2 regions of the Asanoa sp. NPDC049475 genome follow, and region 1 is predicted to be linked to the other one. Evidence: riboswitches for the same ligand, from Rfam matches in the RefSeq annotation. Region 1 holds a riboswitch; the other holds the start of a gene.
The links. Region 1 has a riboswitch for cyclic di-AMP ahead of AB0J88_RS25340 (NlpC/P60 family protein). Riboswitches for the same ligand answer to the same signal wherever they lie in the genome.
Positions count from the first base shown of each region.

Region 2: another riboswitch for cyclic di-AMP. It lies ahead of AB0J88_RS14080 (hypothetical protein); the one in region 1 lies ahead of AB0J88_RS25340 (NlpC/P60 family protein).

Region 1 is NZ_JBFAPY010000006.1:242,338-246,688, reverse strand. Features, by position in the region: gene AB0J88_RS25350 (sigma-70 family RNA polymerase sigma factor) at 1-868, shown strand, start outside; gene AB0J88_RS25345 (hypothetical protein) at 1,004-1,939, shown strand; gene AB0J88_RS25340 (NlpC/P60 family protein) at 1,999-2,955, opposite strand; cyclic di-AMP (ydaO/yuaA leader) riboswitch at 2,963-3,095, opposite strand; gene AB0J88_RS25335 (ABC transporter ATP-binding protein) at 3,461-4,213, shown strand; gene AB0J88_RS25330 (ABC transporter ATP-binding protein) at 4,275-4,351, shown strand, end outside.
Region 2 is NZ_JBFAPY010000003.1:615,938-620,288, reverse strand. Features, by position in the region: gene AB0J88_RS14090 (diacylglycerol kinase family protein) at 1-174, shown strand, start outside; gene AB0J88_RS14085 (glutamate-cysteine ligase family protein) at 275-1,516, opposite strand; cyclic di-AMP (ydaO/yuaA leader) riboswitch at 1,897-2,029, shown strand; gene AB0J88_RS14080 (hypothetical protein) at 2,032-3,084, shown strand; gene AB0J88_RS14075 (glycoside hydrolase family 65 protein) at 3,081-4,351, opposite strand, start outside.

The DNA of each region.
Region 1 (4,351 bases):
GATCTCCCGGACGCCGTTGCTCGACGCGGCCCGGGAGGTGGAGCTCTCCAAGTCGATCGAGGCCGGCCTCTACGCGGAACACCTTCTCGACGAGGACAAGGTTCCCTCCGGAGTCGAGCGCGAAGAGCTGAAGACGCTGGTGGTCGAGGGTGACCGGGCCAAGGACCTGTTCATCCGCGCCAACCTGCGGCTGGTCGTGTCGATCGCACGGCGCTACGTGCGGTCCGGCATGCCGATGCTCGACCTGATCCAGGAAGGCAACACCGGTCTGGTCCGCGCCGTCGAGAAGTTCGACTACGAGCGCGGGTTCAAGTTCTCCACGTACGCCACGTGGTGGATTCGCCAGGCGATCAGCCGGGCCATCGCCCAGCAGGAGCGCACCGTGCGCCTGCCGGTGCACCTGGTCGAAGACGTCAACCGGATGCGCAACGTGGCCCGCCAGCTCACCCGTGAGCTGGGTTCCGACCCGGAGCCCGAGCAGATCGCGACCGCGCTCGGCGTGCCGGTCGAGCGGGTGCACGAGCTGGTCCGCTGGTCGCAGGACACCGTCTCGCTGGACACTCCGGTCGGCGACGACGGCGACACGAACCTCGGCGACCTGGTCGCCGACAACGACGCCCCGTCCCCGGAAGACGTGGTGCTCTCGACGCTCGAGCGGCAGCGCATCGAGAGCCTGCTCAACCACCTCGACGACCGGTCGGCCGGCATCATGCGGGCGCGCTACGGGCTCGAGGACGGTCGCGAGCACTCGCTGACCGAGGTGGCGTCGCGGTTCTCGCTCTCCCGTGAGCGGATCCGCCAGCTCGAGATCCAGGCGCTGGGCCGGCTGCGCGAGCTCGCCCGGGCCGAGGGCCTGCAGGCCGCGTAAGGCTCGCTTAGCGACGAATCGGCCGGCGTTCCCGTTGGGGGACGCCGGCCGTTCTCGTGTCTCGTCTGTCACTGTTGCTGTGGGCTACGCCCGCCGGGCTGGAAAAGTGTCGTACCCATGCGGGAGCTTGGTCGTATGACACCTACCGTGGTTCATCGGGCGGTCCTGGAGGCCGCCCAACCCTACGAGTTCGCCCTGAGCGTCCGTGCGCTCGAAGGGTTCACCCCGATGGCGGGCGAGCATCGGGTCGCCGACGGCGTCGTGCGCCGCGCGTTCGCCCATCCCGACGTCACCAAGGCCGCCGCGGGGGCGGCCGTGGTGGCCGAGGTCGGCGCCGACGACTCGGGCGGCGTGCGGCTGTCGGTCTTCGCGTCCTCGGCGTTGTCGTTCGGCGAAGCCACCGCTGTCGAGCGCGCCGTCTCCGAGTGGCTCGGTCTCCGCGACGACCTGCGCGGCTTCCACACGGTGGCCGACGCCGACCCGGCGATGGCGCCGCTGCTGCGGGTGGCGCGCGGGCTGCACCAGGTCCGCTTCCCCTCGCTGGCCGAGGCGACGGTCTACTTCACGCTCACGCAGCGCAGCACCCAGTGGTTCGCCGGTGCCCGTCGCCGGCGCATGGCGGCCGACCTCGGCCCCTCCCTGGTGGTCGACGACGTGGTCTACCGCGCGTTCCCGGCCCTGGAGGTGGTGGCCGCCCTCCCCGACGACCGCCTGCTCGCCTACACGGGCAACCCGCAGCGGGCCACGCGCGTCCGCGAGGTGGCCGCCGGCGTGGCCCAGCTCGGCGAGCGATGGCTACGGGCCGCGCCCTACTGCGACGTCCGCCAGGCCCTGCTGGCCCTGCCCGGCGTGGGCACCTTTACGGCCGAGGCGCTGCTGCTGCGCGGTCTGGGCCGGGCCGACGAGGTCCCGCTGGAGATGCGCCAGTTCCGCCTGGTCGCCGAGCAGCTCTACGGCACCCCGGCGCCGAGCCCGGCCGACCTACGGGCGCGCTACGGCCCGCACATCGGCTGGTGGTCCTACGTCACCCGCACGGCGCTCGGCTGGGCCGACACCCGGGTCTCGGTCTAGAGCTCAGCCGAGCCGACGTGTTCCGGCAGGCACACGCCTGCCGGAACACGTCAGCGGGACTAGCGCACCCGGCCGTAGCCGTAGGGCGACATCATGTCGACCGACGCCAGCTTCACCGACTCGCCGAACGTGGGCGCGTGGATGACCTGACCGCCACCGACATAGAGCGCCACGTGGCCCAGCCCTGAATAGAAGACCAGGTCTCCGGCGGCCAGCTGACTTCGGGAGATGTGGGCGACCGCGTCCCACTGCATCGCCGCGTTGTGTGGCAGCGACTTGCCCGCCGCCTTCCAGGCGGCCAGCGTCAGCCCCGAACAGTCATAACCGTCAGGTCCCTCGGCCGCCCATACATACGGAGTGCCGATCGCGTTGTACGCGAACCGCACCGCGACACCGGCCTTGCCGGACACCGACGGAATCTTGCCGGAATAGGAGGACCCGCCCGACGTCGACGAACCGTAGGCCTGCTTGCGCAGGTCGTACAACTTGTCCAGGTCGGTTTCGATCTTCTTCTTGCGGGCCTTCAGCTCCTTGGCCTGCGCGTCCTGCTGCGCCCGCACCGTCGCCAGCCGCTGCTGGTCGGCGGCGAGCTGCTCGCGGGTCTCCTGGAACGCGTCGATCGAGGTCTGGCGTTCGCGGGCCAACGAGTCCAACGCCGACATCCGCGACAACAGCCCGTCGCTGTCACCCAGCAGCGCCGCCGCGGTGCCCAAGCGGCCCGACTGATAGGCCGCGACGGCGATGTCGCCGACGTCGGCCTGGGCCTCGTCCAGTTGCTTCTGCAGCGGCGCGAGGCGGTAGGCCACCTTGCCCGCCTGGGTCTTCGTCGCCTTGGTCTCTTCGTTGAGCTTGTTGTAGGCCTCGACGACCTTCTCCAGCTCGGCAGACGACTTGTTGATTTTGGTGGTGAGCTCGCTGGCCGACGGTTCGGCCGACGCTGCGCCCGCGGGCACGGCGACGACGACCGCCATGGCGACCAGCACGAGCGCACGCAGCGACATCCGTGCTGACGACAAAGGCAGACCCTTCTCCAACGGCCGCCTACCGGGTTAGCTGTCGGATTCGGACGAGAAGGACGCCCTACCGCGCGGACCGCGCGGATTCACCCCTGTGCTCGGTATGGGTCCCCGATTCGCCGTCATGGCCCGGGTCGTCGTGGCGCCCGGGGGAGGGGCGCGGCGCGGGCCGGCGATTCGGCGGCACCGGCGCGGTGCCACCCGGGGGGATGACTGAGGACCACACCGGCGGACCCACCGTAACCCCCTGCCCCACCAGCACAAGGGGAGCGCGGGCGAACTGCGCCTATTCGGCTGAATGGTCCGCGCCGAAAGCGGGACACCTCACAGGTGACCGGCAAAGAAACTTCAGTGGCAGTGCAAAATCCGCGAGGCGGCCCTAGCGACGGAGGGTGATCACGTAGTTAAATGTGTTCCACCTTGTGACTCACGCCACATCTGACCACGTAAGTGGGGCGCCGCGGTGCTGCGAGTCAGAAATCTCGAAGTCGTCTACGACGACGTGATGCTCGTGCTGCGCGGCGTGTCACTCGACCTGCCGAGCGGAGCCGTCGTCGCGCTGCTGGGTGCCAACGGCGCGGGCAAGACGACCCTGCTGCGCGCCCTGACCGGGCTGCTCGACGTGCACGACGGCGCGGTCACGAAGGGCTCGGTCACCCTCGACGACCAACCCATCCACGGCCTGCGCCCGGCCGCCGTCGTGCGGCGCGGCGTCAGCCAGGTGATGGAGGGACGCCGGATCTTCGCCGAGCTCAGCGTGGAGGACAACCTCCGCGTGGGCGGCCACACCAACGCGGGTGCCGTCGGCGACCGGCTCGACCACGTCTACGGCCTCTTCCCGGTGCTCAAGGACCGTCGCCGGAAGACGGCCGGCTACCTGTCCGGCGGTGAGCAGCAGATGCTCGCGATGGGGCGGGCGCTGATGGCCAAACCGCGCTACCTGCTGCTCGACGAGCCGAGCCTCGGGCTCGCACCTCGCCTGGTCGACCAGGTCCGCGAGATCATCATCGAGATCAACCGGCTGGGCACGGCGGTGCTGCTGGTCGAGCAGAACGCGGCGATGGCGCTGAGCATCGCCAGCCACGGCTACGTGCTGGAGACCGGCAAGGTCGTGCTCGACAAACCGGCCGACCGACTGCTCGCCGACGACGACGTGCGCGAGTTCTACCTCGGCCTCGGCGCGGCCGACACCGGCGCCGCCCGGCGCTCGTTCCGCGACGTCAAGCATTACAAGCGGCGCAAGCGGTGGTTGTCATGAGCGAGCGCGGGCGGCTCAGCGATCCTCGCTCGCGCTCCGCCGACCGCAGGGAGGTGGCGGCGTGAGCGGAGACATCCTGGTCTTCGACGATGTGCGGCTGAGCTTTGCCGGGGTCAAGGCGATCGACGGCATCAGCTT
Region 2 (4,351 bases), on a different contig from region 1:
GAAGGCTCGCCGTTCATCAAGATCACAGCAGGCCGGAAGGTCCGGGTGGAGCTGGCCGAGCCCCTGGTCTACGAGATCGACGGCGGTGCGCGAGGTGCGGCGGGCAAGCTCAAGGCTCGAGCCGTTCCGGCGGCGATCACCCTGTGCCTACCTCGCGACGAGGCGGCGGCTTAGGCAAGCGCTCACCCCGCCAGGGTGAGCCCTTACTCCCGCCAGGCGAACGGCGGACCGGCTTCATCGAGCCGGATACCGCCAGGTCCGCCGCGCCGGTAGCTCAGCCCAGCGCGGGCTCGGTGAAGGCGGCCGGAGGCACCGGGTCGTCCGCCGGGCACGCGCCGCGGGCCACGTACCGCTCGATGAACGTCTCGACCGCACGCCGGATCCGTTTGCCCGCGCCGCCCCGGTCCAGTGCCGCCGCCGCGGCCTCGAAGCAGGTCGACGCCGCTGTGGCGAGTTGCGGGTCCGACAGCCCCGTGCGGGCCGCGGCCAGCCAGTCCCGGTGCCGGCGCAGCGGTGAGCGCAGGTGCTCAGTCGCTGCCGCGGCGGCGTCGGCCGCGATCGGGTCGTCCAGCAGTGCGGTCACCACCGCGAGCGGGACCACCCAGCCATCACCCGGCTGTTGGTCGATCATGCGGAACTCGAGGTAGCCGCGCGGGCGGATCGGGGGCACCAGGGTGCCGAGGTGTCGTTCCAGGTCGTCGAGGGTGACCGGGCGCGGGCCGTGGCCGCGCAGCCACGAGAGCATGGTCAGGCCGGCGGGCACCGTCCAGGGCGCGGGCGCCGGCTCCGCGATCATCGCCACCTTGGCCCGCAGCGCGTAGTGCGCCCAGTCCGCGCGGGGCTCGCCGCCTCGGCGGGGTGCGCGGGTCCGGGTGGCGTCGGTGCCGAACCGCAGCGCCTGGCGGTAGGAGACCCAGCGCGTGCCGCGGACGACCCGTGGCGAGTTGGCGAACGCGGCGAGCAGCACCGGGCCGATCGCGTCGGCGAGCCACCACCGCATCCGGTAGCCGGCCCAGCCGTCCGACTCGTCGCCGGAGTCCAGGCAGACCTGGACCGACGCCGAGTTGCACATCACCGCGAGTCCCTTGCCGCCCGAGCGGGCGTGGTACTCGGCCAGCGCCACGTACCGCGGGTGCGTGGTGATCAGCTCGGGCGTCCGCGTCGCGTCCAGGCCGGTGCCGTCCAGCGCAAGACCGTCGGCGGAAAGCGCGGCGCGGGTCACGGCGAGGTCCGCGCGGGTTCGCTCGACACAGTCCCGCAGGGACGCGCCCACCCCGGACGAGATCTCCAGCTGCCCTCCGGGCTCGATGGTGATCTGTCCGCCACCCGGCAGCGGCGCTAAGCCCGCCGTCGCCGCGGTGACGCGGGCGATCGACGGGCGGGTCAACGGCGCGCGGGGATCTCGCACGGGGTACTCGAGTTCCACGCCGACCCGCCCGATCGGGCCGACCCGAAATCCCGCGGCTGCGACGTAGGTCTCCGCCGCGCGCTCCGTGAGGACGGCGATGTCGTCCACGGCGCCTCCGTTGAGTGCGGTTGTCCGCGCACCGTCGACCGAAGCTCCGGCGGCGCGGGTTTTTGGGTGGGGTGGTGTGCCGCCCGGGAAGCCGGTCGGGGTGACTCCATTAGCGGTCCCGTGGGCCGGCTTGTCCAGCGAAACCGGCCAACTCGAAATGAACACCCGATTGACCACACGTTCGGCTGACATCCGCCAAACGGAGTCGGTTCTTTCACGTTTTTCCGTGCGCTTTCTTAAGCGCTCCTTACGTCACCGAAAGTCGTTGGTACGTAACGCATTTCGCGCCTAAGTAAGAGGCATCCGATCCTTGCGAAGAATAGGTCGGGATCGGTTAAGCTGACGGCGGCTTCCGCCGGATCATCCCCCCGGTGACACCGGCGCCGCTGCTGCCTAATCGCCGAGAGGCGAGCCGGGGACCCGTGTTCCAGGGGTGAGTCCGCGAAAGCGGTAGGGGTTGTTCCGTCCCGAACCCGTCAGCTAACCCGGTAGGCGGCCCTACCGAAGGAACGTGAATGACGCGCAAAGGACGTCCGCGCGCTGTTGTTCGGCGCGCCGCCCTGATCGGGACCGTGACACTGCTGGCCGGGCTTGCCCTCGCCCCAGCCGCGGTTGCCGCACCCAAACCAACCCCCACTCCCGCCGCACCCGCCGAGGGCGGCAAGAACGAGAAGCTCGACGACGTGATCGAGCGCACGAGCCGCGCCTTCGTCGAGGCCAAGAACGCCGTCGCCGACTCGCGCAAGAAGCAGGACCAGCTCAGCAGGGAGATTGCCCGGCTAGAGGTGCGACGGGCGGCATTGGAGCCGCAGGCCGTCGAGATCGCCCGGCACAACTACATGAACGGCCGGATCGGTCCCGCCCTCATGTTGCTCAACTCCCGCACGCAGAACGACTTCCTGGACCGGGCCGAGCAACTCGAACGGCTGTCGGAGTACGACAACCAGCGACTCGCCGACCTTGTGGCCACCCAGCAGCAGGCGCAGGCCGCCAAGAGCCAGCTCGACATCGAGGTCAAGCGCGAGGCCGCCCAGCTCAGCGTGATGAGCAAGCAGAAGACCGAAGTGGACAAGGCGTTCAAGCTGGCCGGCGGCAAGACGGTCAACGGCAACGTCTACGCGAACCTGCCGACCGCCCGGCAGTCGCCACGCGGCTCCGACGGCGGGTTCCCCGCACAATCGTGCAGCGTGGACGACCCGACCACCAACGGGTGCATCACGCCGCGGATGCTCTTCGCGCTCAAGGAGACGCAGCGGTTGGGCTACAAGCGGTTCGTCTCGTGCCACCGGGACGGCGGCCCTTTCGAGCATCCGAAGGGGCGCGCCTGCGACTTCTCGGTGTTCAAGACCAACGACTTCGGCAGCGGGGACGCCCAGGGCGACGCCCGGTTCTACGGCAACAACCTGGCGGCGTTCCTGGTCAAGAATGCCGACAAGCTCGGCATTCTCTACGTCATCTGGTACCGGCAGGTGTGGCTACCGTCCACAGGCAACTGGAAGCCCTACAGCGGCGTAGGCGGCGACCCGTCCAGCGACCACACCAACCACGTGCATCTTTCGATCCTCTAGCGGTGTCGGGTGTCGGGTGCCGGCCGTCGCGCCGGTGCCCGACCCGCCGGTTGGCGGGGTTGGCGACGATGCGGCTCGAGCCGCGGAATCGGCATCCGCACCTCTTTTTCGCAGGTCACCGTGATGCGCTCGCCGTGGTGGTCCAGGTCGATGCTGGCGTCGACCTCGCCGTCGCGCAGCGAGTAGATCGCCTCGTGCTGGCGGACGTCGACGCGCAGCCGCTTGCCGTGCCACATCAGCGCGAACTCCAGCCGGCTGATCCGCGCGGGCAGCCTGGGCGCGAACGTGAGGTGGTCCTCGTGGTCGCGCATGCCCCCGAAGCCGGCCACCAGACCTAGCCACGCACCGGCCAGGGCGGCGATGTGCAGCCCCTCGCGGGTGTTGTTGTGGATGTCGTGCAGGTCCATCAGCGCGGCTTCGCCGAGATAGTCGTGTGCCAGCTCGAGGTAGCCCACCTCGGCCGCGACCACTGACTGCGTGCACGCCGACAACGACGAGTCCCGGACGGTACGCCGCTCGTAGTAGTCGAAGTTGCGCAGCTTCTGCTCGTCGGTGAACGCGTCGCCGCACCAGTGCATGGCGAGCACCAGGTCGGACTGCTTGACCACCTGGCGGCGGTACAGGTCGAAGTACGGGTAGTTGAGCAGGAGCGGGTAGTCCTCCGGCGGCGTGTTGTCGAAGTCCCACTCCTGATAGCGGGTGAAGCCCTCGACCTGCGGATGCACCCCGAGCTCATCGTCGTACGGGATGTGCATGTTGGCGGCCGCGTCCCGCCAGGCGGCGGTCTCCTCGTCGTCGACGCCGAGCCGCCAGGCCCGCTCGCTGTGCCGGGTGACGCAGTCGGCGGCGACCAGCATGTTCCGCTGGGCCATCAGGTTGGTGTAGACGTTGTCGTTCTTGACCGCCGTGTATTCGTCCGGCCCGGTGACGCCGTCGATGTGGAACTTGCCGTGCCGGTCGTGGTGGCCCAGCGAGTGCCACAGCCGGGCCGTCTCGACCAGCAGCTCGAGCCCTATCTCGCGCTCGAAGTCGACGTCGCCGGTGGCCTGCACGTAGCGCCGGACCGCGTCGGCGATGCCCGCGTTGACGTGGAAACCGGCGGTGCCGGCCGGCCAGTAGCCGGAGCACTCCTGGCCGCGGATGGTCCGCCACGGGAACGCGGCACCGCGCAGGCCGAGCTGCTTGGCCCGGTCGCGGGCCATCTCCAGGGTGGCGTGCCGCCAGCGCAAGGCGTGCGCCACCGCGACCGGCTGGGTGTACGTCAGCA